DNA from 2 places in the Vreelandella subglaciescola genome. Region 1 is predicted to be linked to the other one. Evidence: predicted binding sites of a transcription regulator. Region 1 holds the regulator's gene; the other holds the start of a gene.
What was found. Region 1 encodes sigma-54, which starts transcription at its own class of promoters, with help from an activator protein. Its sites were predicted from a motif close to TGGCACNNNNNTTGCTNT; they were not measured.
Positions count from the first base shown of each region.

Region 2: B5495_RS08715 (ammonium transporter) is a predicted target of sigma-54. The motif match lies at 2,644-2,661, and genes of this name have one in related genera.

Region 1 covers NZ_LT670847.1:676,323-690,841, forward strand. The annotation lists gene mlaD (outer membrane lipid asymmetry maintenance protein MlaD) at 1-451, opposite strand, end outside; gene mlaE (lipid asymmetry maintenance ABC transporter permease subunit MlaE) at 468-1,292, opposite strand; gene B5495_RS03115 (ABC transporter ATP-binding protein) at 1,294-2,133, opposite strand; gene B5495_RS03120 (KpsF/GutQ family sugar-phosphate isomerase) at 2,413-3,399, shown strand; gene B5495_RS03125 (KdsC family phosphatase) at 3,443-3,991, shown strand; gene lptC (LPS export ABC transporter periplasmic protein LptC) at 3,988-4,590, shown strand; gene lptA (lipopolysaccharide transport periplasmic protein LptA) at 4,587-5,099, shown strand; gene lptB (LPS export ABC transporter ATP-binding protein) at 5,230-6,000, shown strand; gene B5495_RS03145 (RNA polymerase factor sigma-54) at 6,096-7,505, shown strand; gene hpf (ribosome hibernation-promoting factor, HPF/YfiA family) at 7,590-7,898, shown strand; gene B5495_RS03155 (PTS sugar transporter subunit IIA) at 7,904-8,374, shown strand; gene rapZ (RNase adapter RapZ) at 8,410-9,297, shown strand; gene B5495_RS03165 (HPr family phosphocarrier protein) at 9,341-9,610, shown strand; gene pmbA (metalloprotease PmbA) at 9,642-10,982, opposite strand; gene B5495_RS14545 (hypothetical protein) at 11,045-11,206, opposite strand; gene yjgA (ribosome biogenesis factor YjgA) at 11,205-11,729, shown strand; gene tldD (metalloprotease TldD) at 11,773-13,212, opposite strand; gene B5495_RS03185 (YhdP family phospholipid transporter) at 13,209-14,519, opposite strand, start outside.
Region 2 covers NZ_LT670847.1:1,848,674-1,863,192, reverse strand. The annotation lists gene B5495_RS08730 (YifB family Mg chelatase-like AAA ATPase) at 1-903, opposite strand, end outside; gene B5495_RS08725 (iron-siderophore ABC transporter substrate-binding protein) at 959-2,005, opposite strand; gene B5495_RS08720 (accessory factor UbiK family protein) at 2,102-2,428, opposite strand; gene B5495_RS08715 (ammonium transporter) at 2,731-3,978, shown strand; gene glnK (P-II family nitrogen regulator) at 4,108-4,446, shown strand; gene B5495_RS08705 (ferredoxin--NADP reductase) at 4,530-5,306, opposite strand; gene B5495_RS08700 (methyl-accepting chemotaxis protein) at 5,439-7,313, opposite strand; gene B5495_RS08695 (host attachment protein) at 7,435-7,854, opposite strand; gene phnE (phosphonate ABC transporter, permease protein PhnE) at 7,986-8,795, opposite strand; gene phnE (phosphonate ABC transporter, permease protein PhnE) at 8,789-9,580, opposite strand; gene phnC (phosphonate ABC transporter ATP-binding protein) at 9,577-10,368, opposite strand; gene phnD (phosphate/phosphite/phosphonate ABC transporter substrate-binding protein) at 10,458-11,444, opposite strand; gene B5495_RS08670 (histidine phosphatase family protein) at 11,718-12,314, shown strand; gene hemE (uroporphyrinogen decarboxylase) at 12,377-13,501, opposite strand; gene ribA (GTP cyclohydrolase II) at 13,714-14,349, shown strand.

The sequences.
Region 1 (14,519 bases):
TGCTCGATACGAACTGCTGTATCAGCTCTTCAAGCACCAGCGCCGACTGGGTATCACGAATGGTATCACCATCTTCCAGCATCTCCGGATCGCCGCCAACGCTCAGGCCCACGTACTGCTCACCGAGCAGGCCAGACGTTAAAATTGCAGCGGTAGTATCGCGGGAAAGCTGGTCTTCAAGGTTGCTTTCCAGACGCATCTTTACCCGGGCTTCAAACCACTGCGTATCCAGATCGATGGACTCGACCCGACCCACGGTCACACCGGCCATGGTGACGCGGGCGCGCGGCTTCAGACTACCGATATCAGAAAAATTGGCCTCCAGATGAAACGTTTCTGAAGGCGCATTCAGCGTCAGGCCGCTGACGCGAAGGCCAAGAAAAACCAGCCCCAGAATGCCGGCGAGGACAAAAAGCCCCACCCCGAACTCTACGGTTTTACTGCGTTGCATGCACCTGCTCCCGCGTTTAAAGGCCGCCGAACATGACGGCGGTTAGCACAAAATCCAATCCCAGCACCGCAAGCGAGGAATACACCACGGTTCGCGTTGTAGCGCGGGAAATACCTTCTGACGTGGGAATCAAATCGTAGCCCTGAAAGACCGCAATCCAGGTGACGACCAGCGCAAACACCAGGCTTTTGATCATGCCGTTACCCACGTCGGCAAAAAACGCCACGCTGGACTGCATGTTGCTCCAGTAGGAGCCCTCGGAAACGCCCAGCCACTGCACGCCGACCAGATAGCCGCCCCAGATACCCACGACGCTGAAGCCGATGGTCAGTAGCGGCAGCGAGACAAAACCGGCCCACAGGCGCGGCGCGACCACGCGGCGCAGCGGATCAACGCCGATCATTTCCATGCTGGTCAGCTGCTCGGTAGCCTTCATCAGCCCGATCTCGGCGGTCAGCGCCGAGCCCGCGCGCCCGGCAAACAGCAGCGCTGCTACCACCGGCCCCAATTCGCGCAGCAGCGACAGTGAGACCATCTGGCCCAGCGCCTGCTCGGCGCCAAAATCAATCAGGATGGTATAGCCCTGAAGCGACAGCACCATGCCGATAAACAGCCCCGACACCAGCACAATGGCCAGCGACAAAACGCCGACAAAATGCATTTGCCTGAGCCACAGCCTGAACCCCTCGCCCGTGGGCACGCCGGCCATCGATTGGGCGATGAAGATGCTCGCCCGCCCCAGCGCTTCGACCACGCTACCGCCGCGACGCCCCAGGCGGGCGATGGACTCCACCAGTCTCGAAAACGTTCGTAAAAACGTTCGCCAAAACCCTGCCGCCATATCAGCCCGTCCTCGTCGTGGTTGTGGTCGTAGTCGTCGTATCGGCGCCGAGTATATCGCGGTAATACGGCGGCGCCGGATAATGAAACGGCACTGGGCCGTCGGGCTCGCCGTGCATGAACTGGCTGACCCGCGCATCCTCATGGGTATCCAGCGACGCCGGCGTGCCGTGGGCCACGATTTCACCGTCAGCGATCAGATAAAGATAGTCGGCGATGCTCATGGTTTCCTTGATATCGTGGGAGACCACCACCGAGGTCAACGACAGCGCCTCGCTCAGGCGTTTGATGAGCTGCACCAGCACCCCCATGGCGATGGGATCCTGCCCCACAAAGGGTTCATCGTAGAGGATCAGTTCGGGGTCCAGCACCACCGCGCGGGCCAGCGCCACGCGACGCGCCATACCGCCGGAAAGCTCTGCCGGCGTCAACGCGTGGGCGCCGCGCAGCCCCACGGCTTGCAGCTTGAGCAGCACGATGTCGCGGATCATGGCGTCGGGCAGGTCAGTGTGTACGCGCAGCGGAAACGCCACGTTTTCGAACACGTCCAGATCCGAAAACAGCGCGCCACTCTGAAACAGCATGCCCATGCGCCGGCGCAGCCCGAATAGCGCCTTGCGCGACAAGCGGTGAACGTCCTGACCGTCGATCAGCACGCGCCCCTTGTCCGGCGTCAGCTGGCCGCCGATCAGCTTGAGCAGCGTGGTTTTTCCCGTGCCGCTGGGGCCCATGATGGCGGTTATCTTACCCCGAGGAATGGACAAGTTGACGCCGCGAAAGATGGCGCGCCCGCCGCGGGAAAAGTGCAGGTTTTCCACTTCAATAAAGGCCGATTCCGTCATGGCACACCCGTGTAATTCAAGAATATCCGTCTTGTCATCCGGCCTATACTACACGAAGCGCGGCAAAAACAGGTTATCGAACAGCGTACTCTAACGCGTTATACTCACCGGAATCTACGGGTCGGCAGCATAAAATAAAACCCTCGGGCAAGCCGGCGCGCGATGTTACGATAACGGCAACACCGATACGTCCGCTTTCCCTCGTTGCCGCGATCATCATCAGCGGCTGAATCAGTCGTCACGTTCACCACCCAGCGATCCACCCTCAAGAGCGACGCCATGCCTTACTCACCCGCCGACACCGCCTTCCTGCGTAACAGTGCGCTGCGCACCCTGAACACTGAACAAGCCGCCATCAACGGCCTCAAGGCCAAGCTTGATGCGCACTTTGATCGGGCCTGCGAGCTAATACTCGCCTGCCAGGGCCGCGTGGTCGTGACCGGCATGGGCAAATCCGGCCATATCGGTGGCAAGCTCGCCGCGACTCTTGCCAGCACCGGCACACCGGCTTTTTTCGTACACCCGGGCGAAGCCAGCCACGGTGATTTAGGCATGATCACCCGCGCCGACGTCGTGCTGGCACTGTCCAATTCGGGTGAAACCGGTGAAGTGACCGCGCTGCTGCCGCTTTTGAAGCGCCTCGGTATCCCGCTAGTCAGCATGACCGGCCGCCCCGACTCAACCCTTGCCCGCCACGCCGATGCCCACTTGGACAGCGGCGTTGAACGCGAGGCCTGCCCGCTGGACCTGGCCCCGACCAGCTCCACCACCGCCGCGCTCGCGCTGGGCGACGCACTGGCGGTAGCGCTTTTGGAAGCACGCGGGTTTACCGCCGAGCAGTTTGCGCTGTCGCATCCCGGCGGCAGCCTCGGTAAGCGCCTTCTACTGCGCGTTCAGGACATCATGCACAGCGGCGAACGCCTGCCCCAGGTGGCACTGGGTAGCCCGCTGCGCGATGCGCTGCTGGAAATGACCCGCCAAGGGCTCGGCTTTACTTGCGTGGTTGCTCCCGATGGCCAACTTGCCGGGGTGTATACCGACGGCGACTTGCGCCGTACGCTGGATCAGCACCAGAACGTGCTGCGCCTCACAGTCGATGAGGTCATGACCCGCCCGGGCAGACGCATAACGCCCGACGTGCTTGCCGCCGAGGCAGTGCGTATAATGGAAGACAGCAAAATTACCGCACTTGCGGTGGTTGACCCCCAAGGGCGCCCCGTCGGCGCGCTGCATATGCACGACCTTCTCGCTAGCGGGGTCATCTAGCATCTGCAGCAACGCTTTCGGTTTAATGTTTTTCGGAGTCTGTATGCCTCAATCCATCGCGCCCAGCGCTACGCTTTCCCACACGCGCCTTCTCGCCCTTGACGTTGACGGCGTACTCAGCGACGGACGGCTGTATTTCCAGGCCGACGGCATTGAAATCAAGGCGTTTCACACCCAGGACGGCCACGGCCTCAAACTTTTGAAACGCATGGGAATTCACGTCGCGCTGATCACCGGCCGGGATTCACCCATGGTCACCCGGCGCGCTAAAGCGCTAGGTATTGCCCACGTTTACCAAGGCTGCGAGGATAAGCTCAGCGTGCTTGCGCGCCTCTGCCAAACGCTTGATATCCCCCTTGAGCAGGCGGCTTACTGCGGTGATGACCTGCCCGACCTTGCCGCCATTCAACGCGTTGGCGTTGGCATCTGCGTACCCAACGCCCCGACTTACATGCAGCAGCACGCCGACTGGGTTACTCAGCGCGCCGGCGGCCATGGCGCAGTGCGCGAAATCTGCGATGCGCTACTCAGCGCGCAGGGCCACTGGGAGAGCATTATGCAAACCTACCGGCACGAGCCGCTTTCATCATGAGTGCCACACTGTCTTGGCTTTATCGGATACGCAAACGCGTGTGGCTGCTGCTGGTGATTATTACCCTCGGCGTACTGCTGGCCTGGCTTGACCTGCGCGATACGCGCAACGCGCCGCCTAACCCGTCGGCACGTGCTGACGAGCCCGGCCACGTTATCGAAAACGCCGAGCTTACGCTTTACGATGCGGCCGGCAACCTGACGCAACGGCTGACATCGCCGCGCATTTTACATACGCCCCAGCAGGCCATAACCCTGTTTGATACGCCGCGCGCCACGCTGATCGACAGCGAGCAGCGTCAATGGCATGCCACCGCCAACACAGGTACGCTCAACGGCCAGAAACAGCGGCTGATGCTGGACGGCGATGCGCGACTGATAGCCCCCGATGAAGGCTGGCAGCTCGATACCCAAATACTGTATTACGACAGCCAGGACGCCCACGCCTGGAGCGACAGCCCGGCCTTGTTGCAGCAGCCTCCTCAGCGCATTCGCGCCCAGCGTCTGGATGCCTGGCTGAATACCAGCAAGGTACGTCTGACGGGTCGTGTCCGCGGTTACCATCCGCCCGCAACGGCATCAGCCGAGGAAACCCCATGAACACACGCACGCTTTCTTTTATCACCGCTGCCGCACTTGGCATCAGCGCACTCGGCAGCGGGATCGCCACCGCCCAGACCACGTCACCCGATCCCGTTCAGGTCGAAGCCGACCGCTTTGACCTTGATCAGCGCGCCGGCACGGTGGTGTACCGCGGCAACGTCAAGATACGCCAGGGCGAAATGCGCCTGCGCGGCGCCCGAGTGAACATACAGCGCAACGACGCTGGCGAGCTTTCCCGCGCCACCGCCTTTGGCGAGCGCGCCTACCTACGCGATCGCCCCGACGGACAGAAGGAACAGATCGAAGGCGAAGCACGTCAGATCATCTACCACGTGGCCGAGCGCCGCGTTGAACTGATTGATCAGGCCGAACTGGACCAGGGCGGCGATCACTTCGAAGGCGGCCGGCTGGAATATTTCATTGATCGGGAAGTGATACAGGCACGCTCTGACGTGGAAGGCAGCGACAACCAGCGTATCCGCATGACGCTGCAACCGGAGCAGTAAACGCAGACGCCGGCGATCATCGACATACCATCATTGCCACATACCGCCAGTGCCGCTATTGATCCCGACCACGACAGGGCGTTATCGATAGCGGGCAGGCCAGATCATAGACAAGGAAAGGGGCCACACGGTGTCTTTTGACGATATTACCGCCGAAAATCAGCCGGAAGCACCGGTCAAAACCCTCCACGCTCGCCATCTGGCCAAAAGTTACAAGCGCCGCCGCGTGGTCAAGGATATCAACCTGGATATCACCCAGGGCAGCATCGTCGGGCTTCTCGGCCCCAACGGCGCGGGCAAGACCACCTCGTTTTACATGATCGTGGGGCTGGTCAAGGCCGATGCCGGACACGTCAGCATTGATGATCACGACCTTTCCAGCGCGCCCATGCACGAGCGCGCCAAGGCGGGAATCGGTTACCTGCCTCAGGAAGCGTCAATCTTCCGCAAGCTCTCGGTGGCCGACAACATCATGGCCATTCTGGAAACCCGCCGGGATCTGGACCGCCACGCCCGGAGCGAGCGCCTTGAGGCGCTACTGGGCGACTTTCATATCACCCATATCCGCGACAATCTGGGCATGAGTCTTTCCGGTGGCGAACGCCGACGAGTGGAAATCGCCCGGTCGCTGGCCATCGAGCCCGCCTTTATTCTTCTCGACGAGCCGTTTGCCGGCGTTGACCCCATCTCGGTGGGCGAAATCAAGACCGTGATCCGCGCCCTCAAGGCCCGCCACATCGGCGTGCTGATTACCGATCACAACGTGCGCGAAACCCTGGATATCTGCGATACCGCCTACATTGTTGGCGACGGGCACATCATTGCCAACGGCTCGCCGCGCAGTATTCTCGACAACCAGCAGGTCCGCGATGTGTACCTCGGCGCCGAGTTTCGGCTTTAATCACCGATTTCCGCTTTCTGGCGACCGGCCGTTAGCTTGCAGCCTTGGGAAGCGCGGCTTAGGGTAAGACCTTTACCCCGATGAGTGATTCTTCGATGGCCATGAAAGCGTCTCTTCAGCTACGCGTTGGCACTCAGCTAACCATGACGCCGCAGCTCAAGCAGGCGATCTCGCTGTTGCAGCTGTCGACGCTCGACCTGCGTCAGGAAATCCAGCAGGCGCTGGACGGCAACCCGCTGCTCGATCAGGAAGACGAGTTCAGCGAACAGGCCGCGACTGACACGCCCGAAGACGGCTGGGCCGACAGCATTCCCAACGAACTTTCCGTTGACAGCGACTGGTCGGATACCTATCAGGACACGCCGCGTGCCACCGGCGCCGAGGGGCCGGATTTTGACCGTCAGGCCGCCGGGCAGAGCCTGCACGGCCATTTACTCTGGCAGCTGGCCATGCTGGATCTCACCGCCGATGAGCACTTGATTGCCGAAGCGCTGATCGACGCCGTTGATGCCAACGGCTACCTGACCCAGTCGCTTGCAGACGTCGAAGACGGCCTGCACCGCCAGGGGCTTCTTGAGGCCAACCTGACGCACATTGAAAGCGTGCTGGCGCGCCTGCAGCAGTTCGAACCCACCGGCGCCTTCGCCCGGGATCTGGGCGAGTGCCTCACGCTGCAGCTGGAAACGCTACCCGAGACCACCCCGCTGCTGATGCCCGCACGCCGGCTGGTACGCCAGTTTCTGCCCGCCCTCGGACGTGACGAATCACGCCTGCTGAAACGCCGGCTGGGGCTGGATGACGCCGGACTTGAGGCGGTAACCGAGCTGATCCGGAGCCTTGACCCGCGCCCCGGCAGCGCCTTTGAAAGCGTCGCCAGCGGCTATGTGATCCCCGACTTGCTCGCACGGCGCAGCGAACACGGCTGGCAGCTTGAGCTGAACCCGGATGCCGTGCCCCGGCTGCGCATCCAGCCCGACTACGCCAGCCTGATCAAACGCGCCGACAACAGCCAGGACAACCGCTTTCTCAAGGAGCATCTTCAGGAAGCGCGCTGGCTGATCAAAAGCCTCTCCAGTCGCAACGACACCCTGTTACGCGTCGGCCGCGAGATCGTCGCCCGCCAGCTGGATTTTCTCGACCACGGCGAGCAGGCCATGCAGCCACTGATCCTTGCCGATATTGCCGCCGCCGTCGATATGCACGAATCCACGATCTCCCGGGTAACCACGCAAAAATACCTGCACACCCCGCGCGGCGTGTTCGAGCTCAAGTATTTTTTCTCCAGCCAGCTGGGCGGCAAAGACGACAGCGCGCACTCAAGCACCGCCATTCGCGCGCGGATCAAACAACTCGTGGCGCAGGAGCCGGCTGACAAGCCGCTTTCCGACAGCCGTCTGGCGGCGCTTCTGGACGATGCCGGCATCCATGTGGCTCGTCGCACGGTGGCCAAATACCGTGAAGCGCTGGGCATTCCGCCCACCAGCGAACGCCGCCGCCGACGCTAGCCAACGAAACTCGCACCAGGGGCTTTGTTTACGTCCAAAAAGGGTTACAATCAAACCACATTCCGACGGATAAGGAGTATGTCCATGCAAGTTAACATCACCGGTCATCACGTAGAACTGACTGACGCCTTGCGTGACTATGTGAACGAAAAGCTCGCCCGGGTTGAGCGCCATTACGACAACATCACCACCGTGCAAGTCACCTTATCTGTGGAAAAAGAGCGCCAGCTCGCCGCCTGTACCATGCACGTTGCCGGCGCCGAGCTACATGCTGAAGCTACCCACACCGACATGTACGCCGCCATCGACGCGCTGGCCGACAAGCTCGACCGCCAGCTGGTCAAACACAAGGAAAAAGCACAGGCCCGCGCTCAGGGCGCCGGCGTGCGTTAAGCATAATGACGTTGGAAGCCATCCTCCCCCCGGAACGCGTGCTGTATGACGTACCCGGGGGCAGTAAAAAAAGGGTGCTGGAATTTTTCAGCACCTTTATTGCGCAGAATATCCCCAGCCTGGACAGCCAGGAAGTCTTCAGCCGCCTGATTGGCCGTGAAAAACTCGGCAGCACGGGTATCGGCAACGGCGTGGCTATTCCTCATGCGCGAAGCCCACACTGCAATGCCCCTATCGCCGGCTTTCTCAAGCTCGCCGAGGCCGTCGATTTCGACGCCATTGACGGCGATCCAGTGGATCTGGTGTTCGTCCTGCTCGTGCCTGAAAAGGCCGACGACACCCACCTGGCGCTGTTAGGCCAGGTCGCACTGATCATGAACGATGCTGACACGCGCATGCAGCTGCGCCGCGCGCAAAGCCAGCGTGAACTGCTTGACCTGATCATCGCCAGCATTCGCAAGCAACCCGACAGATAGCGCCCCCTTATCCGCTCGAACCCACGAGAGACGCTATGCAACTGGTCATTATTAGCGGTCGTTCCGGCTCGGGCAAATCCATTGCCCTGCAGGCGCTGGAAGACCTCGGCTACTACGCCATCGATAACCTGCCGGCGATGCTTCTGGGCTCGCTGGTGGATGAATTGCGCCATCAGACCGGACGCACCCACCTTGCCGTCAGCATTGATGCGCGCAACCTGCCGAGCGCCCTCGAGCGTCTGCCTGACCTTCTCGCCGAGCTCAAGGCACGCAATATCAGCTTTCATGTGGTCTACCTGACCACCGATGCCCGCATTCTGCTGGAACGCTACTCCGCCACGCGCCGCCGCCACCCGCTCACCCGGGACAGCGACATGACGCTTGAGGAGGCCATCGCCAAGGAAGAAGACACGCTCAGCGATGTGCGCAACCTCGCCGATTTAACCATCGATACCTCCAGGTTGTCGGTTCACGACCTGCGCGGGCGCATTACCGATCAGGTCGCGCACCGCCGCCGCGACCAGCTCACCCTGACCGTTGAATCCTTTGGCTACAAGCGCGGCGTGCCACTGGACGCCGACCTGGTGTTCGATGCGCGCTGCCTGCCCAACCCGTACTGGGACCCGGCACTGCGCGGCCTGAACGGGCGCGACGCCGAGATCGAGACGTTTTTACGCGGCTACCCCATCGTTGATGCCATGTGCCGCGATATTCACGACTGGCTAAGCCGCTGGCTACCGGCCTATCAGAATAGCCAGCGCAGCTATATTACCGTGGCCATCGGCTGCACCGGCGGTCAGCATCGCTCGGTGTATCTGGCCGAGCAGATCGGGCGGCTGATCCTTGATGCCATAGACGAAGTCCACGTGCGCCACCGCGAGCTTTCGGTACAGTACACACGCTCGACACCCGCCAGCACTTAACGGTTGGCGTACAACAACAATCGCTTCATCAAAAGGAACCCGCGTGCCGCGTAAAACCCTGACACTGACCAACCGTCGCGGCCTGCACGCCCGCGCCGCGACTCGGCTTGTCGCCTGCTGCCAGCCGTTTGAATCGAAGGTTCACGTTTACAAGGGCACCCAGCAAGCCGACGCCGGCAACATCATGGCGCTGCTGATACTGGCCGCCCCCTGCGGCACCGAACTCACCGTGCACGCCGAGGGCGAAGACGCCGAGCAAGCGCTCGACGCCGTCGAAGCGCTGTTTACCGCGCGCTTCGACGAAGACCATTAATTGGCTTCTATAGCTGGCGGGTAGCGTATATTTAATTACCGGCCACGGTCATCGCGTTGATCAGCCAGCTGCCGGTATGAATGCTGCCCCGGGTATCCACGTCATCACCGATACCGGCCAGATTGGCAAACATCTGCTCCAGATTGCCGGCAATGGTGAATTCCTCAATCGGGTACTGCACCTTGCCGTTTTCTACCCAGAAGCCCGTGGCACCACGCGAATAATCACCGGTGACGCCGTTAACCCCCTGCCCCATCAGCTCGGTGACCCACACGCCGCAATCCATTTTTTTCAACAGCGCCTCGGGCGTTTGCAGCGGCGCGCTAATGCGCAGGTTGCGTGCCCCGCCGGCGTTGCCGGTGGTGGGCAGAGAAAGCCGGCGGGCGCTGTAGGCCGAAAGCATATAGCTCGCGATCTTGCCCTCGGCAATAAAGCGGTTGTTGCGCGTTTGTACGCCGTCAGCGTCAAACGGCGAACTCGCCGTGGCACCGGGTTCCATCGGGCGCTCTTCAAGGCTGAACCACTCGGGAAACAGCGGCGTATTCAGCCGGTCGCAGAGAAACGAGGCCTGACGATAAAGCGCACCACCGGCCAGCGCACCCATCAGATGACCCACCAGCCCGCTGGCAAGTGAGGGATCAAACAACACGGGAAAGCTGCCGGTCGCCGGACGCCTGGCACCCAGCCGGCGCAAGGTACGCTGTGCCGCTTCACGCCCTACGTCCGCCGGCGCGCGCAGTGCCTTAGGGTCGCGCTCGGCAGTGTAAGCAAAGTCGCGCTGCATGCCGTTGTCGTCTTCGGCAATCAGCATGCACGATAGCCCATGGTGACTGCCCTTCTGGGTACCCAAAAACCCGTGGCTGTTGGCGTAAACGCGCACGCCCTCACCGGTGGACAGCGACGCCCCATCGGACTGGGTAATGCCCTCGACCTCGCGGCCGGCACGCTCGCACTCAAGCGCCAGCTCTACCGCCTGCTCGGTCGACAGTGCCCAGGGATAATGCACCTCAAGGTCGGGAATCTCGCTTGCCATCAGCTCGGCATCGGCAAGCCCCGACGCCGGGTCTTCGCCGGTATAGCGGGCAATAGCCAGCGCTTTTTCTACCGTGGCCTGAATGGAATCGTCGCCGGCGTCGGTTGACGAGGCACTGCCCTTGCGCTGGCCCACGTATACCGTGATGGCGATACCCTGATCCCGGGACAACTCCACGGTTTCCACTTCGCCAAGTCGCACGCTTATCTCAACGCCCTGATCAACGCTTGCGCCCACTTCCGCCGCATCGGCGCCCAGGCGCTTTGCCAGTGCCAGCGCCTGCTGCGCGCGGGATGCCAACACTGCCTGCTGCGCCTGCGCATCAAATGCCTGTGCCATGATGGCCTCCTGTCATTCCTGATAATCGAATTTTGATAACCGGGTGTTTAAGAATCGAGTGTTTAAGAAACGAGTGCGTAAGCACCGGAACGCTGATTAATCTGCCTGCCGGCTTGCTTGTCCAAAATGACACGCCCTGTTTGTTCACGCAGCCTGATATAATGCGGCCACTTGGCGGCCTGTGTTGTGCCGACTTTTACGAACGTTTTGACGAGTTTCATCATGCCCAAAAAAAATCCGGTGCCGGCGGCCGAGACGCCCCTGGAAGACGAACGTCCCAGCAAGTCCCAGCTCAAGCGCGAAATGCACGCGCTACAAGAGCTGGGCGAAACCCTGATCGCCATGAAGCCCGGCGAACGGGCCCGCTTTGCGCTCTCCGATGATCTGGAGCACGCCATTGACGAAACCGCGCGCATTAGCTCGCGCGAGGCCCGACGCCGGCACATGCAGTACGTCGGCAAACTCATGCGCAAGGAAGATTTAACCGCCCTGCACGCCGAGTTTGATGCGATTGATAAAGAACGCTTTCAGCGCGACCACGCCTTTCACCGGCTGGAAAAATGGCGCGATCGCCTGATTGACGAAGGCGACACCGCGGTCGACCACTACATGCAGGATCACCCCGACGCCGACCGCCAGACGTTGCGCCAGCTGGTACGCAATGCGCGACGCGAGCGCGACCAGCAAAAACCACCGGTCAGCGCGCGCAAGCTGTTCAAATACTTGCGCGAAAGCCAGAACATTTAAGCACACGGCCGGGGGCTTATACTCCGGGCTTACGACACCGAACTTATGACTGAGTCCCGCCCACGGTCAGCTCATCGAGCTTCAGGGTGGGCTGGCCCACGCCCACCGGCACGCCCTGGCCTTCCTTGCCGCACACGCCAATGCCGGTATCCAGCTCCATGTCGTGGCCAATCATCGACACCTGTCCCATGGCCTCCGGGCCGTTGCCGATCAGCGTCGCGCCCTTGACCGGTGCGGTAATCACGCCGTCTTCGATGAGGTAGGCTTCACTGGCCGAAAAGACGAATTTGCCCGAGGTGATATCCACCTGGCCGCCGCCAAAGCTGACCGCGTAGAGGCCGCGCTTGACGCTTTTGATGATATCCGACGGCTCGTCCTGACCGGCCATCATCAGCGTATTGGTCATGCGCGGCATCGGCATATGCGCATAGGACTCACGCCGCGCGTTGCCGGTAGGCGCCATGCCCATCAGCCGCGCGTTGAGCTTGTCCTGCATATAGCCGGTCAGAATGCCGTCTTCAATCAGCGGCGTGCGCTGCCCCGGCGTGCCCTCGTCATCCACGCTGAGCGAGCCGCGGCAGTCGGCAAGGGTGGCATCGTCGACCACGGTGACGCCTTTGGACGCCACGCGCTGCCCCATTTTTCCGGCAAACGCCGAGCTTCCCTTGCGGTTGAAATCGCCTTCCAGCCCGTGGCCCACGGCCTCGTGCAAGAGGATGCCCGGCCAGCCTGCGCCCAGCACCACGGGCATCTGCCCGGCCGGCGCGTCTACCGCCTCCAGGTTAACCAGCGCCTGGCGCACGGCTTCTTTGGCGTAGCGCTCGGCAACGCCCGCATCGCGCAGCTGGGCCATGGAGTAGCGCCCGCCGCCGCCGCCGCTGCCGCGCTCGCGACGGCCGTTATGCACGGCAATCACGCTGACGTTAAAGCGCACCAGCGGGCGAATATCTGCCGCCAGCGTGCCGTCGCTGGCGCGTACCAGCACCACTTCGTAAGTGCCCGACAGCGAGGCGCTGACCTGGCTGATGCGGGTGTCGGCCGCACGCGCCACGCGGTCGGCCAGTTTGAGCATGGCCACCTTGTCATCCGCACTCAGGCCGGCCAGCGGGTCAATGCCCGGATAGCACAGCGCCGCGCTGACGGGCCTGACCGCCTGACCGCTTAGACGTGTGCCGCTGCGCACGATGCCCGAGGCGGTCTTGCCGGTATCGACCAGCGCCTCAGCGGTAATCTGATTGGAGTAGGCAAAGCCGGTTTTTTCGCCGGCCAGCGAACGGACGCCAACGCCGCCGTCAATGTTATAGCTGGCCTCTTTGACTTCGCCGTCTTCCAGCACCCAGCCCTCTTGCCAGGTACGTTGAAAATACAAGTCGGCATAGTCGATCCCTGCCCCCATGGCGTGGGAAAGCCCGGTATCCAGGCTATCCAGATCAAGCCCGCCGGGGGTAAGTAACATCGAAGCTGCCTGGTCAAGCTGCGTCATTGAGAACCTTCCAGTGTAATGTCCGGCGAAGCCCAGGGGCCTTCCAACCGGTAATGAATCGTTGTGGCGCGCTCAAGGGCATCGCCAAACAGCGTATGCGCCACAAACAGCGCGCCGCCTACCACCGGCGCACCGGCGGCAAGCGCGGCAAGGGGTAAACTCTGGCTGATGGGCAGTGTGACGCCCAGACGCTGATCAAGTTCACGCTCAAGCAAATCAACGCTGCCGGTCAGCCGCATGGTCGTCGCCGGCGCATCGATGGTCAACGGGCCGCGCAGGCGCAGCAGGCCGCCGGCCACGTCGGCTTCGCCAGACACGCGATTGAACGCGGTGCCCTTGCCGGTCACATCCGAGAAATCCAGCCGCAGGCGACGCAGGATATTATCAAAATTCAACAGCCCCACCAGCCGTGCAGACGGTGAATCCAGCGTCACAAAGCGGCCGTCGCGGATGTCTGTCGAAATATTCCCTCCCGCCCGGCTCAGGGCAAACTGCCAGGGCGCACCGGGCCATTCGAGGGTCGCGGCCACTTGGGTACTTTCACTGCGCATGGCAATCGGCTGATCGAGCCGTGCCAGTGCGGTGCCCACATCACCCCCGGCAAGCGTCAGGTCGGCTCGCGTCTGGCTGGTGACCGAACTGCCGCTCCAGCTGAGTTCGCCGCGCGCCGACAGCTCGCCCAGCGTCAGCCCCACCGGTGCCAGCGTGAACTGATGCCGGCCAGCCTGCCAATAGGCGGTTAACGGGCCAAAGCGCTTCTCGCCAACGACGATATCGGCCACCCGCAGGCGGCCAGCAGGCAGGTCGGTGAGCCACTCGGGCATGGCCGCGGGTGCTGGCACTCGGGTTTTAACCGCCTGCAGCCAGTTTTCCGGCCCCGGCCCGGCGCTCTGCGAGGCCGAGCGACGCGCCTCGGGCAGCGCTAACAATTTATCCACCACCAGCCGGCCGACCGTCACGTCTAGCGGCTGGGCGGTGCCCGGCCGGTAGCGCAAATTGCCGGACAGCACGCTGCCATCCAGCGCCAAATCCACTTCCCCGTTGGCGCGTCGCTGCCCCGTCGCCGCCACGCTGCCCAGACACTTGCCGCAGTATTTCACGCAGGGGGTGTCAAGCGATAGCCCAAGCGGCGCAGCGCCCTGTTCATCGGCGGCTCTCCCACGCGCCGAAGCGCCTGTATCCGCAGGAAACAGCCCTGCCACGGAGCGCCAGTCCAGCGGCGCAATTTCGCGAGCACCAGCATTGACTTGCCAGCCCCGCCGGCTCGGCCAGGCCGGCGGCCGGGCGGCCTGGGTCCCGAGGTTGAG
Region 2 (14,519 bases), 1.2 Mb from region 1:
AAACAATACGCCGTGGTGCGCCAGCGAGATTTCGCCGGGTTTGGGTTTTGAACCGCCGCCTACCAGCGCGGCGGCGCTGGCGCTGTGGTGGGGTTGGCGAAACGGGCGCTGCCCCCAGTGTTTTTCCAGCGGCAGACCACATACCGAGCGCACCGCGGCCACGGCCAGCGCATCGTCATCGGAAAGCGGCGGCAAAATGCCCGGCAGGCGGCTGGCCAGCATGGTTTTGCCTGTTCCAGGAGGACCAGCGAAAATTAAATTATGGCCGCCAGCCGCGGCGACCTCCAGCGCTCGGCGCGCCTGCTGCTGGCCGCGCACGTCGGCCAGATCGGCCATGGGTTCGGTCGCGGCGGGCGGTGCGGGAAGCTGGTGCGGGGTAATACGCTGCTGGTCGAGCAGGTGGGCGACCACTTCCCACAGCGAGTCCGCCGGTAGCACGGTCAGGCCGCGCCCGGCCAAAGCGGCTTCATCGGCGCAGGCGCGGGGGATGATCAGCTGACGGCCGGCGGCTTTGGTGGCAAGCGCCAGTGGCAACACGCCGGGAACGGCGCGCAGTTTGCCGTCAAGCGCCAGCTCGCCGGCGCACTCCATTCCTTCGAGCGCCTCCACCGGCAGCTGGCCGGAGGCGGCGAGAATGCCCAGCGCAATGGGCAAATCAAAGCGCCCGCCTTCCTTGGGCAAGTCCGCCGGGGCGAGGTTGAGGGTAATCCGTCGGGTATTGGGAAAATCAAAGCCGGCGTTGACCAGCGCGCTACGCACCCGCTCGCGGCTTTCCTTCACCGCGGCTTCGGGCAGGCCGACAAGCGTTAGCCCCGGCAGGCCGTTAGCCAGATGCACTTCTACCTGAACCGGCGGCGCTTCAAGGCCCAGCCCTGCCCGGGTGGCAACTATCGCAAGCGTCATGGCGTTCCCTCGCTGGTGACGTGTTTGTGCTCAACAGCTTCCTAAGCTAGCCGATTTACCTGCCGCTGGATAGTCGGCGCTGAATAGCCGTTGGTGTTGTCAACGCATCGCTCAGCAGCCGGGCAAAGCGCTGGGCGGAGGGTAGGGCGCCAAAGCTCCATGCCGGGGGCAGCATGATAACGTCGTCCCGCTTCACGCTTGGCAGATGGTGCCACAGCCCGCTTTGCGCAAGGGCAGGCTTGACGCCACTGGGCAGCGGTTTGACCACGACCAGCCGGGCGTCGGCGTGTTCGGCGAGTGCCTCGATGCCTACGGTGGAAAATCCCCAGGCGTTGGTGGGTTGCTGCCAGGCGTTGGCGATGCCCAGCTGCTTCAGCACGGCCTGATACAGCCCGTTTTTGCCGAACACGCGTACGTGGCGGGCATCGATGAATTGCACCATCAGCAGAGGGCGTGTTGCGGGCAGGGTGGTGCGCAGCGCCGCCATCAGCGCCTGAGTATCGTTGATGAGCGCTTGGGCCTCGTCGCGGCGATGGGTGTGTTCGCCCAGCCGGTGGGTCAGCGTTTGCATGGCCTGCCAGGTGTCGGTGCCGGGTTGATAAAGCGGCAGCGTGGTCACCGGGGACAATCGCGACAGGCGCGGCTCAAGGTTTGCGAACAGGGGCGAGATGAAAATGCGCTCAGGCGCGAGCGCGGCCAGCCGCTCCAGATTGGGCTGGGCGCGCAGCCCGAGGTCTGCCGTTGACGGGGGAATGACGGGCGTTTTGACCCAGTCACCGTAGGCGTCGGCCTGCGCCACGCCGCGCAGCGGTGCATCAAGCGCGAGTAGCGTTTCTGCGATGGTCCAGTCCAGCGTCGCAAAGCGTGGGGTGGCTGGCGGCGTTTCGGCGGCACTGGCCTGCAGAGCGAAGAAGGGCGTCAGGCTGAGCGCGGCGCTCAGGGCCAAACGTGCAGCCAGCGGGAAGCGAATATACGGCATGAGTAAGAACAGCTTCCTTGTCCAGCAGGTGCACGGTAGTGCGCCCAGGCGCTGGCCAAGCCGGCAGAGCGACGCCGGTGTTAACGTGTGCGCGTCCTGGTGAAGCCATTGCAGAGCCGACATGGGAGCCTCTCGCGGCATGAAAAGCGTGGCGAAAGGCTAGCATAGCGGCACAGGTTGTCAATGAAAGTGATTCGCGTTTAAGCGGAGTGGCGCCGCTTACCGGTCGCTGTTGTCCGTTGCCGGGGCGTCGTCTGCCCTGGGAAAGGTTGTGTCTGCTTTCGCCGGTGCGCCATCAGCCTTGGGATCAACGGCGGCTTCCAGCGCGGCGACCTGACTTTCCAGCGCTTCAACCCGGGCGCGGGTGCGCTGCAGCACGTCCATGAGGATGTCGAAGTCTTCCCGCGAGACCAGTTCCAGGCGATCAAAGGCGCCGCGTACCACCTGCTGCACGCCTTTGTGAATATCTTCCGGCGCCTGCGAGGCGTTTTGCAGGCGGTCGCCGATCTGCTGGGCGAGCTGGCTAATACGGTCTTGAGCAGCCATTGCGTTCTCCTTGGTTCGCCAAAAGGCACAGTATACGTAATCAGGATACGCAACCCATTACCAATACGCATGCAGAAAAGCGCCACCGCCATGAACCATCATGGTGCATAAAGGCGTGTTGATCGGCGGCGATGCCGTGCCGGCGCGTTTCCCCAGGGCGATAGACGGGCAATTTATTAATGTAACCATTTGAAGGATAAGTACAAAAACAAATATGGCACGTATTACGCATAGCAAAGGGAGTACAGGACAGGCGCTGCCTGCCTGCGTTAACTGCCCGATTGTGCTGCGGAGAAATGCCGATGAGCGAATTGATAGAACTGCGTTATGCCCTGGATACGCTGTATTTTCTGCTATGCGGTGTGCTGGTCATGTGGATGGCAGCGGGATTCGCCATGCTGGAGGCCGGGCTGGTGCGAGCCAAGAACACTGCGGAAATCCTGACCAAGAACGTGGCGCTGTTCGCCATTGCCAGCACGCTTTACCTGACGGTGGGTTACCAGCTCATGTACGGCGGTGACGCCGGCGGCATCCTGCCGAATATCGGTTTTCTGCTGGGCGCTGAAAACACCACGGACGCCGTATTGGCAGGGGGCGATGCGCCGTACTATGCCAACCGTGCCGACTTCTTCTTTCAGGTTGTGTTTGTGGCAACCGCGATGTCGATTGTGTCGGGTGCGGTGGCCGAGCGCATGAAGCTGTGGGCGTTTCTGGCCTTTGCCGTGGTTATGACGGCCTTTATCTATCCGCTTTCGGGTTACTGGACCTGGGGCGGCGGCTGGCTTGCGGCGCTGGGGTATCATGATTATGCGGGGTCCGGCATCGTCCATCTGGCCGGTGCAGCGGCGGCGTTTGCCGGCGTATTGGTGCTGGGGCCGCGGCGGGGGAAATACGGCAAGCGCGGGGAAGTGTTCGCCATTCCCGGTGCCAACATGCCGCTCGCCACGCTGGGGACGCTGATTCTATGGATGGGCTGGTTCGGCTTCAACGGTGGTTCGGAGCTGAAAATCTCGGATATCGGCTCGGCCAATAATGTGGCGCAGGTGCTGGTAAATACCAACGCCTCGGCGGCGGGCGGCGTGCTTGGCGCGCTGATACTGGCACGGCTGTGGTTTCGCAAGGCGGACCTGACCATGACCCTGAACGGTGCGCTGGCCGGCCTGGTGGCGATTACCGCAGATCCGCTGTCGCCGTCGGCCGCCGGTGCGGCAGCGATTGGCATGGTGGGCGGGCTGATGACGGTGGTGGCGATCGTGATGCTGGACCGCTGCCGGCTGGATGATCCGGTCGGTGCCATGTCCGTGCACGGCGTCGCCGGAATCTGGGGAGTGCTGGCCGTGCCGCTGTCCAACCCGGAAACAACGTTTGGCATGCAGTTTGTGGGCGGCGTTGCGATTTTCGCCTGGGTATTCTGTGCCAGTCTGGCCGTGTGGTGGTTGCTCAAGAGCGTGATGGGCATCCGCGTCAGCGCGGCGCATGAATATGAAGGCGTTGATGTGGCGGAGTGCGGGCTGGAGGCCTATCCGGAATTTCGTCTTGAGCATCGCTAGGTCACGACGACCGGTTTTTTATTATCGGCGGGTGGCGGTGTATCCTTGGGCATCATCAATGGTAACCGCCTTGCCTGCTGCGTTACCCCGACAAGTGCCATCTTATCAACAGCGTTAAAGGATACCGCCATGAAACTGATCTCTGCGATTATCAAACCGTTCAAGCTTGATGACGTGCGCGAATCGCTCTCCGATATCGGCGTGCAAGGTATCACCGTCACCGAAGTGAAAGGCTTCGGGCGCCAGAAAGGCCACACCGAGCTGTACCGCGGTGCCGAGTACGTGGTGGACTTTTTGCCCAAGGTGAAGCTGGAAGTGGCCGTGGACGATGAACTGGTCGAGCAGGTGATCGAGGCGATTACCGAGGTGGCCAACACCGGCAAGATTGGCGATGGCAAGATTTTTGTCATGCCGCTTGAGCAGGTGATCCGCATCCGCACCGGCGAAACCGGCAAGGATGCCGTGTAACGGCGTTACGGAGCCGTCAAAAAACCCCGAGGTCAGTATGACCGCCGGGGTTTTTTTATGGCTTGGCTACTTTTGGCCGATGACTATTTTTCGACAAAAGCGCGTTCGATCACGTAGTCGCCGGGTACGCCCATGCGCGGCGAAATCTTGAAGCCGAGTTCATCGAGCAGGGCGCTGGTGTCGTCGAGCATGGCGGGGCTGCCACAGATCATGGCGCGGTCCTTGCTCGGGTCGATGGCCGGCAGGCCGGTGTCTGCGGCGAGCTTGCCGCTGCGGATATGGTCGGTCAGCCGCCCTTGAGTGTGGAATTCATCGCGGGTCACGGTGGGGTAGTAAACTAGCTTTTCGCTGATTTCTTCGCCCAGGTATTCGTGTGCCGGCAGCTCCTTGCTGATGAAGTCGGCGTAGGCCAGCTCGGAGACATGGCGCACGCCGTGCACCAGTATCACCTTGTCGTACAGGTCGTAGACGTCGGGGTCCTGGATCAGGCTCATGAACGGCGCCATGCCGGTGCCCGTGGAGAGCAGATACAGGTTGCGTCCGGGCAGCAGGTCATCGGTGACCAACGTGCCGGTGGGCTTGCGGCTGACCAGAATCTCGTCGCCCACTTCAAGGTGCTGCAGGCGCGAGGTAAGCGGGCCGTCCTGCACCTTGATGCTGAAAAACTCAAGGTGCTCTTCGTAGTGGGGGCTGGCGATGGAATAGGCACGTACCAGCGGCTTGCCGTCCACTTCCAGCCCGATCATGACAAACTGGCCGGACTTGAAACGCAGGCTCTGCTCCCGGGTGGTGCGAAAGCTGAACAGCGTGTCGTTCCAGTGGTGAACGCTAAGCACTTCGGCAGTGGCGTACTTGCTCATTGGGGCTCCTTTTGGCAATTGCGCGACGATGATCAATCAGGCCGCAGGCCGGCCAGAGGTCTGGCTCTGGCGGCCTGCGTTATCTTGCCTACTTTATCATTGACGGCGCGGCTACGGGGCAGAAGCGACAGATTAGCGCGGCGCGTTCAGTGCCGGCGTCTGCCCTGCGCTACCGGGTAGCGCCCCCTGAGCCAGCTTGCTGCCCGACAGCTTGAAGCGGCCAATAACGCCGGTGAGGTGGTCAGCCTGTTCCTGCAGCTGCTCGGCGGCGGTGCTGGATTCTTCCACCATGGCGGCATTTTCCTGGGTCATGCGGTCAAGGTCGGCCACGGCGACGTTAACCTGGCCGATGCCGTCGCTTTGCTCGCCGGTGGCGGAGGTGATTTCGCCTAGCACGTCGGTCACCCGGGTAATCTGGGCGACGATCTCTTCCATGGTCTGCGCCGCGCTGTGCACCAGCGTGGTGCCGTTTTTTACCTTGCCTTGGGACTCTTCGTTGAGGGCCTTGATCTCGTGCGCGGCATCGGTGCTGCGCTGGGCGAGCTTGCGCACCTCGTCGGCAACTACGGCAAAGCCGCGACCCTGTTCGCCGGCGCGAGCGGCCTCGACCGAGGCGTTCAGCGCCAGCAGGTTGGTCTGAAAGGCAATGCTGTCCATCAGCCTGACGATATCGCCGATCTTGTTCGATGACGCGGCAATTTCCTGCATGGTATCGGCGACCTTTGCGGCCGATTGACCGCCGCGTTCAGCCACTTCGGTGGCGGCCTTGGAGAGCTGGTTGGCTTCGCGGGATGAGGCGGCGGTGTGCTCTACGGTAGAAGTGATTTCTTCCATCGAGGCGGAGGTCTGCTGCAGGCTGGAAGCCGTGCTTTCGGTGCGCCGTGACAGGTCATGGCCACCCTTGGCGATTTCCGAGGCGGCGGTGTGCACGGCTTCGCTGCCGCTGCGGACTTCAAGCAGCACGTCTTCCATACGCGAGACAAAGCGGTTGAACGCCGCGGCAATCTGGGTGATTTCGTCGTTGCCTTCTTCGGGCAGGCGCTGGGTTAAATCGCCTTCGCCCGAGGCCACGTTGTGCATGGCGTTACGCGCCGAATGCAGGCGGCGCAGCAGCAGCTTGAGCAGCAGGCTCAGCGCCACGGCGGTAATGATCGCTACGATGATCAGCGTGATGGTAGTGGTGCTGGCAATGGCGCGCAGCCCCGCGGTGGCTTCGTGTTCATCCAGCGCGACCACCAGTTCCCAACCGCTCTGGCCGCCCACGTGACGTCCCAGCAGGCGCTTTTCGCTGCCCTGCAGAGACAGCGCCGTGGGCTGCTTGGCATTGGCTAGCGTCGTCAGCATGGCAGCGTTCAGCTGTTCGTTGAGCCGCGAGGCGGGCTTTAGCGTCAGCTCGGGGTCGTGGTGGGCAATCAGGGTGCCATCGGCGGCGGTCAGGAAGGCAAAGCTTGAGGGCGTCGGGGAAATATCGTCGACGATATCGATTACGGCGGTCACGGTAATATCCGCGCCGATGACACCCACCAGCCGGCTGCCCTGATAGTAGGGGCGGGCAAAGGTCACTACCAGATCACCGGTCTGCGCATCGACGTAGGGTTTGGTGACGATGGTATCTTTTTCGCTGACGGCGCGCTTGTACCAGTCGCGTTCGCGAGGGTCGAAGTCACTCGGCGGTGTCCAATCGTTATAGAAGAGGGTTTCGCCGGTGGCCGGATTGGCGAGGTAGGTCGCCATGAAATCGCCCGAGGCGTTGAGCTGGCGCAGCGCGGCGCGGGGAGCATCGCTTTTTACCGCTTCGTCCATCGCGGTGAGCATGCTGAAGCGGGCGTTGAACCAGGTATCAAGCGCCTGGGCGTTACCGCTGACGACGGCATCAAGGTTTTCGGAAATCTGCTCGTCGTTGTGGTTTTGCACCGTCACGTAACTGGCAATACCGTTGGCGATCAGGGCGAGCACCACCGCGGTTAAGGCGGCGGCAAGCAGGCGGGCTCGAAGTGACACGAACATGGGGGACTGCTCCGGATAAGATGGAGGTAAGCAGCGCCGCGCGGGTGCCACGCGGTGCTTGGGTCAACCTGAACCTTATCGGCAGCCGCCGCATTATCTTGAGCGATCCGGCATAACGTTATCAGCGCATGTCGCTGACGGCGTTTTGAATGTCTTCAAGCGTTGCCTTGCTGAGGTCCTTGGGCAGGGTGTGGATCAGCAGCTTTTGCGTGGGCGCATCGAGCTTGTCGCGCAGCAGTCCCAGAAACTTGGGCGGGGCGACGAGGATCAGTTTTTCCAGGCTGTTCTCGGTGCGTGCCGTGTACAGGCGCTTGACGACCTGCTTGGCAAACATCTCTTTTTCATGCTGGGAGGCTGTGCCTTCATCCGAGGTGCGGGCAGCGCTTGACGTCGCCTCGGCGACGGGGCTGTCGGTCACCAGGTCGCCCTCGTGCAGGCGCCCCTCTGCGTGAACCAGATTCTCCTGTTCGATGAGCGTCAGCGCATCGCGGGTAAAAATGCGCGCACGCGCGGCGTCGGCTACTACGATATAGGTTGTCATCGTTGCGCATCCTCCTTGGTCGAGATGGTTGGGGGTGGGGCGGCCGGGGTTGAAGCGACCGGGGTTGAAACGATAGCTTCACCATGGCAAGCGGGGTGATGAAGGTCAACTGACGTGCTGTGCAGGGCACGCTACATGACCCGGCGGCGTAGCAGGCTGGTGATGGCTTCACCGATTAGTACCAGCACGATAATCGCCATCAGGATGGTAGCCACGGTGGGCCAGGCGAAGGTATCAATCGCGCTTTGCAGAATCACGCCGATGCCGCCGGCGCCGACCAGCCCCAGCACGGTCGACTCGCGGATATTGATATCCCAGCGCAGAATCACGATGGCAAAAAAGGCCGGCATGACCTGGGGCACAATGGCGTAGGCAATCACCTTGGCCTTGGAGGCGCCGGTGGCCTGCATGGCTTCGACCGGACGGCGGTCGATCTCCTCGATGGCCTCGCCCATCAGCTTGCCGATAAAGCCGATCGAGCGGAACGCGATGGCGAGAATGCCGGCCAGCACGCCGGGGCCGAAGATGGCCACGAACAGCAGTGCCCAGATAATGGTGTTGACCGAGCGGCTGGAAACGAGAATAAAGCGCCCCAGCCACAGGCAGGCGCGGTTCGGCGTGGTATTTTGCGCCGCGATATAGGCTACGGGCAGGGCGATGAAAATGGTCAGAAACGTCGCCAGCGTGGCGATATGCACCGTCTCGATCAGCGCGCGGATAATGGCGCCAAGCCCGGCGGCGCTGGGCGGCCACATGCGTCCGCCGAGGTTGGCAATCTGCGTCGGCGCGTCCCATACCCAGGGCCAGAAAATGTCGATATCGCGGACGGCCCAGACCACCACCAGCAGCGTGATGAAAAACACGCCGTAGCGCGATAAACGCTGCTTGCGGCTATGGCGCTGCCAGACACGATTGGCCAGCTTGTGTGCGTGATCTACCATATTTTTTTCCTTACCCAGCCGCTGATTCCTTCGCTAACCAGAATCACCGCGATGATGATGAGCAGAATGGCGAACGCAAAGGCGTAGTCGTAGCGGCCAAACGCATTCATCAGCGTGCTGCCGATGCCGCCGGCGCCGACAATGCCGACCACCGCCGAAGCGCGCAGGTTGCTGTCCAGCTGATACATGGAAAGCCCCACCTGACGCGGCAGTATTTGCGGAAACACCGCGTAGCAGAGCATGGCCATAAAGCCGCCCCCGGCGGCGCGCACCGCCTCGACCTGACCCCAGTCGATCTCTTCGATCTCCTCGGCCAGCAATTTGCCGACAAAGCCGATGGAATACAGCGTCAGGGTGATAATGCCGGCCAGCGGGCCAAAGCCGACGGCGGCGACGAACAGAATGGCGACAATCACCGGATGAAAGCTGCGCGAGACGATAATCACCGCGCGGCCGAACAGGTAAACCGGCAGCGGCGAGATATTGCGCGCGGCCATGACCGCGCAGGGGATAGACAGCGCGACGCCCAGCAGCGTCGCCAGAATGGCGATTTGAAAGCTTTCCTTGAAGCCTTTGGTCAGCAGGTCCAGACGCTCGAAGCTGGGCGGGAAGCCGCCGCTGAAAATCCGCGCTGCCCGGGGCAGGCCTTCGGTAATGCGCGCCCAGTCGAACGGCAGTGACCATAGCGCCACGAGCAGATACAGCGTGGCGCCTGCCCACAGGCCGTAGCGTAGCCAGGGATTTTGAATAAACGGCGGCTTTTTCCAGTGGCGCTGTGGGGTCATGGCAGCGCCCCTTGTTCCGCGTCGCCGTCGCCGCTGGATTCATCGGGTGATTCGATACCGCCGTAAATGGCGTCCAACGCGTCCTGATTAAAGTCGGCCGGCACGCCGTCAAAGATCATTTTGCCGTGACGCAGCCCGACAATGCGCTCGGTATACGCCTTGGCCTGGGTGACGTTATGAATATTGATCAACACCGGCAGCGACAGCTCGCTGGCCAGACTTTGCAACAGCACCATGATTTGCTCGGACGTGCGCGGATCGAGCGAGGCGGTGGGCTCGTCGGCCAACAGCACGTCAGGCTCCTGCATGAGCGCGCGCACCACGCCCACCCGCTGGCGCTCCCCGCCGGAAAGCTCATCCGCGCGCTTGTTGGCATAGTGGGCGATTCCCACGCGTTCCATGAGCGTAAAGGCGCGTTCGATATCCGCCGGTGGGTAGCGCCGCATGACCGCCTGATAGAGGCTTAAGTAGCCCAGCCGCCCGGCCAGTACGTTTTCCATCACGGTAAGGCGGTCCAGCAGGTTAAAGCCCTGAAACACCATGCCGATTTTGCGTCGCGCGCGACGTAAATCGCCGCCTTTCAAGTTGACCAGCTCGTGGCCGTTGAGTTTGATCGAGCCGGAGCTGGGTTCGACCAGTCGATTGATGCAGCGCAATAACGTGCTTTTACCGGCGCCCGAAGCGCCGACAATCGCGACCACGCTGTTGCCCTCAACGTGCAGGTCGAGCCCCTGTAGGACGGCTTCGTTGCGGCCATAGCGCTTGGTCAGGTGTTTAATTTCCAGCATGAAGGCAAGCATCCACCCAAAGGATCATGAAGCCGTAGGCGCTGCCTTGCCGGCAGCGCCGCGAAAAGGCGTGTCACCGCAGCCGACAATTACAGATTGTCGGGGGTGTAGCTGACGCCGTTGGCCGACTGGATCTGACGGATTACGCGCCAGTTGTCCTTGTAGGTGATGGGCACGAATTTCTCGACGCCGTCGAATTCCTCACCCAGCTCGGTGCCGGCAAAATCGAAGCTGAAAAACGCCTCTTTGATTTTCTTGACGAGCTCGGGATCCAGATCGTGAGCATAGTTATACGAGGTGGTAGGGAAACGGTCGGACTCGAAAATCAGCCGGACGTCGTCTTCGTCGTAAAGCCCGCGTGCCGCCATGCGCTCGACCACTTCAGAAGCGACCGGCGCGGCGTCGTAATCCTGCGCCACAACGCCCAGCATTGACTGGTCGTGGCTGCCGGAATACACCACTTCGTAGTCTTCCCCGGGCACAATGCCCAGTTCGGGAAAGAGGGCGCGGGGAGCCTGATTACCCGAGTTGGAAGTGGGTGAGGTGTGGGCCACGCGCTTGCCTTTCAGATCCTTGATCTCGTGGATATCGGAGTCCACATGGGTAAACAGCTGCAGCGTATAGCCAAAGCGCCCGTCGTCCGAGCCCATCAGGGCAAACGGCACCGCGCCGGCCAGGTTCACGGCAAAGGGCGTCGGTCCGGTAGAAAAACCGGCAATATGCAAGCGGCCGCTGCGCATGGCTTCTACCTGGGCGGCGTTGGATTGCACGGCGAAAAAGCGCACATCGCGGCCGGTAACGTCTTCCAGGTGCTCGATAAACGGCGCCCAGATATCGGAATAAATGGCGGGATCTTCTACCGGGGTATAGGCAAAGATCAGCGTGTCGGGATTGGCCCACTGGCTTTTATCGTCGGGGCGGTCGGCGACCATATCGCCGTTGGTATCGCAGTAGATCGCGTCCAGATCGCCGTGGGGGCAATCGTCTTGCGCCTGTGCCGTCAGCGCGGCAAACGGCAGCACGGAACACGCGGCCAACCAGACAAGCGGACGCTTGCGAAGCGGAAAAGTCACCATGATGTAAGCCTCATTATACGTTGTTGTACTGTGCTCTTGTCATATGAGCCGTTCTCATACGAATCGTGGTAATGCTAGCTGCTGTATATTGCGATTACGTTGTGCTTGATGGTGGTGGCAACGGCGGGTTTGAGCGCCGCGCTGCCTTATGCGTTGTGCATTCATTAGTGATCATTAAATAGCCTGTTTTTTCTATAGCGAACGTAAATACGCCCGGATGAACGCGGCTATTTTCGCAATCACTCAATTCAATCTAGGTGTGACTCGAAGACAATGTCAACTGTGTTATCCAGCGACTCAACTCCCTGGCGCAACCGCTATTTGCTGATGCGTCACGGCCACAGCGAGGCCAACCAGCAGGGGCGCATCGTCAGCGACCCCGCGCGGGGTCTTCAGGCCTTCGGCCTGTCGCCCACGGGGCAGCGTCAGCTCGATGACGTAACGGCCCACTGGCAGCATTCGCTGCCCACGCGCGTGGTGCATTCCGACTTTCTGCGCACCGCGCAAACCGCAGGTTGCGTGGCCGAGCATTTCGGGCTGACGCTCGACCCCGAGCCGCGCCTGCGCGAGCGCTATTTCGGCACTTTCGAAGGCGAATCGAGCGAGCATTACGCAAGCGTATGGGAGTGGGATGCCGCCGACCCCGAGCACAGGCGCCACGGCGTGGAAGCGGTCAGCCACGTCGCCGCGCGGATGCAGCAGGTGATGTTGGACTGGGAGGCGCGCACCGCCAATGAGACCATCGTGCTGGTCAGCCATGGCGATCCGCTGCAGATTTTACTCACCGTACTGGCCGGCCAGCCGCTGACCGGCCACCGCCGCCAGCCAGCGCTGGAACCGGCGAGTATTACGCGGGTGGGGCGACGTTAAAACCTCGCCGGGTAGGCGTTTCCACCGGCGTGGCCGGTGGAAACGTGAGAGGGCTCGCTGGCTTAAACGCCGCTTTGCTGGGTGGGAATGTCGCGGTGGTACTGGGGGCTGAGCTCGTTCAACGCATCCATGAACGCGGTGACGTTGTCCGGATTGGTGAACTGGCTGATGCCGTGGCCAAGGTTGAACACGTGACCCGGGCCGTGGCCGTAGCTTTCCAGCACCCGCGCGACCTCGGCGCGAATGGCGCTGGGACGGGCGAACAGCACGTTGGGGTCGAGGTTGCCCTGCAGCGCGACGCGGTGCCCTACACGCTGGCGGGCATCGGACAGCTCGGTGGACCAGTCAAGCCCCACGCCGTCGGCGCCGGCCGCGGAAATTTGCTCCAGCCACTGGCCGCCGTTCTTGGTGAACATGATCACCGGCACGCGGCGCCCGTCGTGCTCGCGGATCAGCCCCGCGACGATCTGCTCCATGTAGCGCAGCGAGAATTCCAGATAGGCCGGCGTGGACAGCGCGCCGCCCCAGGTATCAAAAATCTGTACCGCCTGCGCGCCCGCACGAATCTGGGCGTTAAGGTAGTCGGTGACCGAGTGGGCGAGCTTGTCGAGCAGCTGGTGCATGGCATCCGGCGTGTCGTAGAGCATCGCTTTGACGTGGCGGAAGTCCTTGCTCGAGCTGCCTTCGACCATATAGGTGGCCAGCGTCCAGGGGCTGCCGGAAAACCCGATCAGCGGCACGCGGCCGTTGAGCTCGCCGCGAATCGTGGATACGGCGCGCATCACGTAGTCCAGATCGCGCTCGGCGTCGGGCACCTTGAGCGCCTCGACCTCGGCCGGGGTGCGCACGGTCTTTTTGAATTTCGGCCCTTCACCGGTAACGAAGTAAAGCCCCAGATCCATCGCGTCGGGAATGGTGAGAATGTCCGAGAACAGGATGGCTGCGTCCAGCGGGTAGCGTTCAAGCGGCTGCAGCGTTACCTCGCAGGCCAGATCCTGATTGCGGCACAAGTCCATGAAGCTGCCCGCTTCGGCGCGCTTGGCGCGGTATTCGGGCAGATAGCGGCCCGCCTGACGCATCATCCATACCGGGGTGCGGTCGACCGGCTGGCGCGCCAGCGCGCGCAGAAAACGATCGTTGTGTAGCGTTGACGCCGTAGCAGCCGAAGCCGCAGATGCTGAAGTCATAGAATACAAGCTCTTGAAAAATTGCCTGCCTGGGAGGCATACCGAGGGTGTAAGATAGATTGTATGGCATGGAAGGTGTTTTGCTAAACTTACGCTCCGTTTGACATAAGACCCCTGTTAACGACGACGGCTAAAAACGACGGCTAATCCCGACACAAAGCGCACCACGACGCGCTTTTTACTGCGGGTGTGTCTGACCATCGAGGTAACCTGTGACGATTCGCTTCATTGCCGCATCCCGGCTGCCCACCCCCTGGGCGACATTTACCCTGCACGGTTTCGAAGACGAAGCCACCGGCAAGGACCACGTAGCCCTGACGCTTGGCGACGTCAGCGGCGATGCGCCGGTGCTTGGGCGGGTACATTCGGAGTGCCTGACCGGCGACGCGCTGTTTTCCATGCGCTGCGACTGCGGCTACCAGCTTCAGGAGGCGCTGAAGCGCATCGCCGAACAGGGCTGCGGCGTGCTGTTGTATCTGCGTCAGGAAGGGCGTGGTATTGGCCTGTTGAACAAGATCCGCGCCTATCACCTGCAGGACGGTGGCGCCGACACGGTCGAAGCCAACGAGCAGCTGGGCTTTGGCGCCGACATGCGCCGCTACGACCTGTGCGTGCCGATGCTCGATCATCTGGGCGTCAAGGCACTCCGGCTGATGACCAACAACCCGCGCAAGGTCGATGCGCTGTCTCGCGATGGCGTCAACGTGGTCGAGCGGGTGGGGCTGACCACCGGCCTCAACCCGCACAACGAGCACTACCTTTCGACCAAGGCGGGCAAGCTCGGTCACATGATGACGCTGGGCGACTTCACGCCGGCCAGCGCCGTGGATATCGAGCGCAAGCGCTAGGGCAAGATCACTTTACGATGTTTGCCCTTTAAAGCGAAAACGCAGAAAAACAGGTGACATTTTAGCGGCATAAGGATGTCAACACGATGACAATAAAAAATAATGTGTTGATATTGTTCTATATTTTCTTAGAACTTCGAGAGCGATGAGTGCGAAATCGCGAAAATCAT